2 linked regions of the Thermosynechococcus vestitus BP-1 genome follow. Each later gene encodes a partner of the first gene's protein in a complex. Links are inferred from orthologs where the notes say so. Each region holds a gene or a part of one and is shown on either strand. Other genes may lie near its edges. The genes, in order: ureA and ureC.

The links.
Region 2: the proteins of ureA (region 1) and ureC are in contact, whole or in part, in a crystal structure (PDB 4CEU), measured with the Sporosarcina pasteurii proteins. The link is inferred for Thermosynechococcus vestitus BP-1 from one-to-one orthologs. Residues at the interface, in WP_115362093.1 of Sporosarcina pasteurii: Ala6, Glu9, Lys10, Ile13, Ala16, Leu19, Arg23, Asn31, Tyr32, Pro33, Glu34, Val36, Thr40, Met44, Met70, Glu71, Val73, Met76, Asp78, Gln81, Ala82, Glu83, Leu92; in WP_115362090.1 of Sporosarcina pasteurii: Lys441, Phe442, Asp463, Pro464, Ser465, Ala466, Ser467, Ile468, Thr470, Pro471, Gln472, Pro473, Met475, Arg477, Gln565, Arg566, Tyr567, Phe568, Leu569, Phe570.

What each region holds. Positions count from the first base shown.
Region 1 is NC_004113.1:1,003,034-1,006,248, reverse strand. The notes cover bases 156-3,046. They hold ureA (urease subunit gamma), read right to left. Parts: upstream 1,807-3,046; coding sequence 1,504-1,806; downstream 156-1,503. Other genes in these bases: TLL_RS04950 (CoB--CoM heterodisulfide reductase iron-sulfur subunit B family protein), read right to left, coding at 2,441-3,046; TLL_RS04955 (5-formyltetrahydrofolate cyclo-ligase), read left to right, coding at 1,905-2,444; thrC (threonine synthase), read right to left, coding at 156-1,336. In the rest of the region: more of thrC, read right to left, coding at 38-155; more of TLL_RS04950, read right to left, coding at 3,047-3,215.
Region 2 is NC_004113.1:2,155-5,420, reverse strand. What follows is about bases 247-3,188. They hold ureC (urease subunit alpha), read right to left. Parts: upstream 2,606-3,188; coding sequence 887-2,605; downstream 247-886. Other genes in these bases: TLL_RS00010 (trypsin-like peptidase domain-containing protein), read left to right, coding at 2,919-3,188; TLL_RS00015 (hypothetical protein), read right to left, coding at 2,659-2,844; TLL_RS00025 (hypothetical protein), read right to left, coding at 389-883. Also shown: more of TLL_RS00010, read left to right, coding at 3,189-3,266.

The sequences.
Region 1 (3,215 bases):
CCATCCATCGATTTCGATAAAGTGTTGGCAAAACTCACTAGACCAATACCGGTTGCCAATCCAACCGTTCGAGGGTGCGCGATCGCTCTAGGGCGCGCTCAAAGCTGGCCAACTTGGGTTCAATCCTCAAAGGTTGACCGATATCGTTTTGTACCGCCTCTTGGGTTTTCAGGCCATTGCCCGTGATATAGACGACGGTCACCTCTTCGGGGTCAATTTTGCCCGATTCCACCAACTTTTTGAGAACAGCAATTGTGGTACCGCCAGCAGTTTCGGTGAAAATCCCTTCCGTTTCCGCAAGCAGCTTAATGCCTGCCACAATTTCTTCATCGGTGGCCGCAGCGATCGCCCCATTGGTTTTGCGGGCAATTTCTAAGGCATAGACACCATCGGCGGGGTTACCAATGGCAATGGATTTAGCAATGGTGTTGGGCTTCACGGGTGCCACAAAGTCCCGCCCCTCGGCATAGGCTTGGGCAATGGGGGAGCAACCGACCGCTTGGGCACCACTACAGCGCACAGGTTTGTCAGCCACTAGACCCACTGCCACAAATTCCCGGAAGCCTTTGTAAATTTTCGTGAACAGAGAGCCAGAAGCCAAGGGAGCCACAATGTGGTCAGGCAGTTGCCAGCCCAACTGCTCAATCACCTCATAACCTAGCGTCTTTGACCCTTCCGAATAGTAGGGGCGCAAATTGATATTGACAAACCCCCAGCCATGGGTATTTGCCACCTCCGAGCAGAGGCGGTTGACCTGATCGTAGTTGCCCTCAACCGCCATCACCGTTGGCCCATAGATGAGCGTCCCCAAGACCTTACCCGCTTCCAGATCCGCTGGAATAAACACGCAGCAGTCTAGCCCCGCATGGGCCGCGATCGCCGCCGTTGAATTCGCCAAATTGCCGGTACTGGCACAGGAGACTGTCGTAAAGCCCAATTCCCGCGCCCGTGTCAACGCCACCGATACCACCCGATCCTTAAAGCTGAGGGTAGGCATGTTCACCGCATCGTTTTTGATGTACAGATGCTTGAGCCCCAGCCGCCGCGCCAGCCGCTGCGCTTTGATGAGGGGAGTCATTCCTGTGCCCACATCAATGGGCTCTGCCGAGGTCACCGGCAAAAAGGGACGGTAGCGCCAAATGGACTTCGGACCTGCCTCAATGGTGCTGCGCGTTACAGCTGCCGCCAAGCGTTCCAAATCGTACTTCACCTCTAGGGGGCCAAAACAGTACTCACAGACATGAATCGCTTGGGGCTCGTACTCTGCACCACACTCTTTGCATTTGAGGTGGGTAAAGTAGGCGGTTTCGGTGGTGGAGGTCAAGGTTGCGGTCATAGGTCTTAGACGGCCTCAGACAAGTTGTTGACCATCCTAGCAGGGGGCGATCGCCCTGTCAAATATATCCGACTATTTTTATCGGGATTTAAAGGACCAGAAAATTCTTGCCATTGGGGATGTGTGCCTCGTTCGCCGCTGGCACGCTCCTGAGGCTTTTTGAGACTTCAGCGAATGGGGGTATGTACTGTTACCAGCTTTGTGCCATCGGGAAATGTTGCCTCGACTTGCACCTCTGTGAGCATTTCTGGCACCCCCTCCATGACATCATCACGGGTGAGCAGCGTTGTGCCATAGTTCATCAAATCGGCAACGGTGCGCCCCTCCCGCGCTCCTTCCAAGATGGCCGCAGAAATATAGGCCACTGCTTCAGGATAATTGAGCTTGAGACCCCGGGCTTTGCGACGTTCGGCCACAAGAGCAGCCGTAAAAATCAGGAGTTTGTCTTTTTCTTGGGGAGATAGTTGCATTGTTTCTAGGGTTAAACATTGACTCTGTCATATCCTAAAGTGGGGCTTTGGGGCCCAGCAAATCAATGATCGATAAAGCAATGATCGATAAAGGGAGATTGCGGCAACACTATCTTGAATGGCGGCAGCACCTGAGCGATCGCGAGTGGCAAGATCGCAGTCGGCGCATTTGTCAGCAGTTGTTTGATCATCCCCAGTTTCAACAGGCAACCACGGTGTTGACCTACGTGCCCCATCGCCGCGAACCGGATTTGCGCTCCCTCTGGTCAGTCCCGAAACAGTGGGGCTTACCCCGTGTGGTGGGCCGGAATCTACAGTGGCATTGTTTTGATGGCAAAGAAGACACACTCCAGCAAGGCCCCTATGGCCTCTGGCAACCGTCCCCTGACGCTCCCCCTATTGATCCCGCTGGTGTTGATCTGTGTTTGATTCCGGCGGTTGCCTGCGATCGCCGGGGGTATCGCCTCGGCTACGGCGCCGGTTTTTTCGATCGCCTCTTTGCCCACCCTGACTGGCAGCACGTGTGTCGCTGGGGAATTGTCTTTGAGGCAGCGGTTGTAGAAGAACTGCCCCATGATCCCTGGGATCTGCGGCTGCAAGCGATTTGCACTGAATCAGGCCTCTGGGAAATCCGCTAAAGACCCAGTTTGGTCAATACTGGCTGCGTTGAGACGACGTGTTTTCTCAAACCGAGTTCCTCAGGACTCAGACCCAGGGCTAGACCCACCAGTTGCGGCAAATGGAGAATCGGCAGATTGAGGGGAACGCCCACCTGCTGGGCAATCTCCGGTTGGCGGGCGTCGAGATTGAGGTGACACAGGGGGCAGGGGGTGACAATGCAATCCGCACCTTTGGCGATCGCGCTCTGGAGTCGTTGGGCGGCCATCGCAAAACTGGCGGCCGTGGCATAGCTAGAAATTGGCCAACCACAGCACTGGGTACGTCCCTCATAGTCTATGGGGGTCGCCCCTACCGCCTCAAATACCTGCTCCATCGAGGTGGGGTGAAGCGGATGATCAAAGGGGAGTCTCTCTTGGGCGCGCAGGAGGTAACAGCCATAAAAGGCAGCGCAGCGAAGCCCTGTGAGGGGACGACGGACGCGATCGCGCAACTGGTCAATGCCCACATCGCCCACAATTGCCCAGAGCAAATGCTTGACTTCTGTTGTGCCTTGGTAGGGAGCGCAGCCCTGTTGCGTCAACACTTGGTTAATTTCTGCCACGTACTCCGGGCGATCGCGCTGAAAGGTCTTGAGGCGTTCATCCACATGGCCAATCACCCCCTGACAGGTGCTGCAATGGGTCAACAGGGGCAAGGCCAACTGTTCTGCAAGGGCAATGTTGCGGGCATTCACGGTATCTTCTAGCAGCCAGGAATTTTCCTTAAATGTGCCTGAGCCACAACAACTG
Region 2 (3,266 bases), 1.0 Mb from region 1 along the record:
TCATGGCTGAAATATTTGCCCTAGGGGACAACGGAACTTGGGCAACAGGGGAGATGTTGCAAAGGTCAAGGTATTCTTTTGAATTTCTTTTGAATAACGCCAACTCCCATGCAGGTACGACGGAGACCCGTGACGTGTGACCATGCCTAAAGTTGGCTGTCAAAATTTCTACAGATGGGTGATTTGGCAGTGGGAGGCACGGCTCACCCCTGACTCCCCACTCATCATTTCGTAGCGATCGCCATCCTTGGGTAATCGCTCTGGAGCCCCACTCATCCAGAGTATTCTTAAGAAGAAAATTAGTAAGGCCTACCCTGTCGTCATTTGTAGCCCTTGAGAACTACCCTACTGCCTTTGCAGCACTTTTTGCAGGGTGGTCAAAGCTGCTTTATAACCAAGCTGCCAAGAGGGTAGCCACGCCCAAGCCTGTGAGGGCAATCCAGATAAAGGCATTTGGTAAAGGAGTTGCAGGGGGCGGTGGTTCTTGGGGTTTTGGGGTGGGGGCCGATGGCCGCTTCCGGGAATGGCGATAGGGGGAGGTGTAGGCGCGATCGCCCAGGTGGGATAGGTCAGGAATTTCGCTGCACCATTCCGGGCGGCGTTTCAGTTGGGGCGCCTCCAAAATCGCCAGCAAGCGCCGACTTTCCTGGCGGGTCTGATGATCGGGGTGTCGTTGCAGTTGACGGCAGAGGCTCACGGCGGCCTCTTGATCGCCAGCAGCGCTATAGGCAGTGACCAGCCAGAGACTAATTTCTCCCGATTGGGTGGTGTTGCCCTCAGCGAGAGCGACAGCCTGGGCCAAGAGGGTAATGGATTGTTGATAGTTGCCCCGCTCAAAGGCCTGTTGTCCCTGTTGAAAGAGGGCAGATACCGCATCTGTCATCGCTTAAAAGAGGAAATAACGTTGGGCAAGGGGCAAAACGGTCGCCGGTTCACAGGTGAGCAATTCACCATCCGCCCGCACCTCATAGGTTTCGGGATCGACCTCAATATGGGGTAAGTAGTCATTGAGCTTCAAATCCGCTTTGCGCAGTTGGCGAATATGGCCCACCGGCAGCACCGTTTTTTGTAGCCCCAATTGTTCTGGGATGTTGTTGGCAATGCCCGCCTGAGACATAAAGGTTACCGATGTGGTGGTTCGGCAGCCCCCATAGCTGGCAAACATGGGCTGCATGTGTACTGGTTGCGGTGTGGGAATACTGGCATTGGCATCCCCCATTTGGGCGTAGGCAATCACTCCCCCCTTGATAACCAGTTCGGGCTTGACCCCAAAGAAAGCGGGCTTCCAGAGGCATAGATCAGCAATTTTGCCCACCTCTACTGATCCCACATACTCAGCAATGCCGTGGGTGATGGCAGGATTAATCGTGTATTTGGCCACATAGCGGCGGGCGCGGAAGTTGTCGTGATCGACTCCCGGCCGCTGAGGATCCCTGAGATGTCCCCGCTGCACCTTCATTTTGTGGGCAGTTTGCCATGTGCGAATAATACTCTCCCCCACCCGTCCCATGGCTTGGGAGTCTGAGGAGATAATACTAAACGCCCCGAGGTCATGGAGAATATCTTCAGCGGCAATGGTTTCTCTGCGGATCCGCGACTCGGCAAAGGCCACATCTTCAGGAATACTGGGGTCGAGGTGGTGGCACACCATCAACATATCCAAGTGCTCATCGAGGGTATTGACGGTGTAGGGCCGAGTGGGATTAGTGGAAGAGGGCAACACATTGGCTTGACCACAGAGCTTAATAATGTCGGGGGCGTGTCCTCCGCCAGCGCCCTCCGTGTGATAGGCGTGAATGGTGCGGTTTTTGAAAGCAGCAATGGTATCTTCAACAAACCCAGATTCGTTGAGGGTGTCGGTGTGGATGGCCACCTGAATGTCGTAGTCTTCCGCCACGCTCAAACAGGTGTCAATGGCATTAGGGGTACTGCCCCAGTCTTCATGGAGTTTGAGACCCACAACGCCCGCCTGCACTTGCTCAATCAATCCTTGGGGTTGGCTGCTATTGCCCTTGCCCAAAAAGCCTAAATTCACTGGAAAGGCATCAGCAGCCTGAAGCATGCGGTAGATGTTCCAAGGTCCCGGCGTACAGGTGGTGGCATTGGTACCCGTGGCAGGTCCCGTTCCGCCGCCAATCATTGTCGTAATGCCGGCGGCAATAGCAGTGGCAATCTGCTGTGGACAAATAAAGTGAATATGGGCATCAATCCCCCCAGCGGTGAGGATCATGCCTTCGCCAGCGATCGCCTCCGTGCCGGGGCCAATGATAATATCTACCCCCTCTTGGGTGTAGGGATTTCCGGCTTTGCCAATTTTGTAGATTTTGCCGTCTTTGATGCCGACATCGGCTTTGACCACGCCCCACCAGTCCAGAATCACCGCATTGGTGATCACCACATCCACCGCACCTTCGGCATTGGCAATGGGGGACTGTCCCATCCCGTCGCGGATCACTTTGCCGCCGCCAAATTTAACCTCATCGCCATAGTGGGTGTAGTCGTGCTCAATTTCGATAATCAGGTCAGTATCCGCAAGTCGCAGACGATCGCCCACGGTCGGGCCATAGGTTTCTGCATAGGTCTGGCGATCAATCCGGTAGCTCATTGGGGGTCTAAAGAGGTCAGGTGCCGGCGAAGTCTGGCCTTCTCAGTCTAAATTTAGCCCAATTCTTCGACAACAATGAGGCCCTTTTTCATCAAAGCTTGCAGATCCGCATTGTGGGTTTTGCAGTTGCGCCAGCGCCGTTCATCGACATTTTCATTGCGACCTGGCTGAAGGGTCACCGGCCCAAAGAAACTATCAAAGGTCATGGGCTGTTCAAGGTAGCTAATCACAGTTAGCATGGCAGCAGACGTTCGACAAAATCACTATTTTCAGAATAAGGCTAGAGTGGATCTGATGCCGAGTTGGGTTGAGTATGGTCCGCAGGCGGCTGAGTTTCCTTGGGATGGCGATCGCCCTTGGCGCCCTAACGGGCTGTCCATTGCGTTTGCCCGATCGCACCCCCTCCACCCCTAGTACAGAAGCATCTCTGCCTCCCCTTGCCCCCGCGGAGCGACCCCACGCGGGAGAGAATTTCATTGCCAAGGTGGTTGCTGAGGCAGGGCCAGCGGTGGTGAGTATTGATACGCTACGATTGGACCGCGGTAGCGAGGATCCTTTTCTCGCTCCTTTCCCAGTGCCAGATGTGCCGCTGCGCCAAGGTCAAGGCTCTGGGTTTATCTTTACGCCCGATGGCAAAATCATGACCAATGCCCATGTGGTG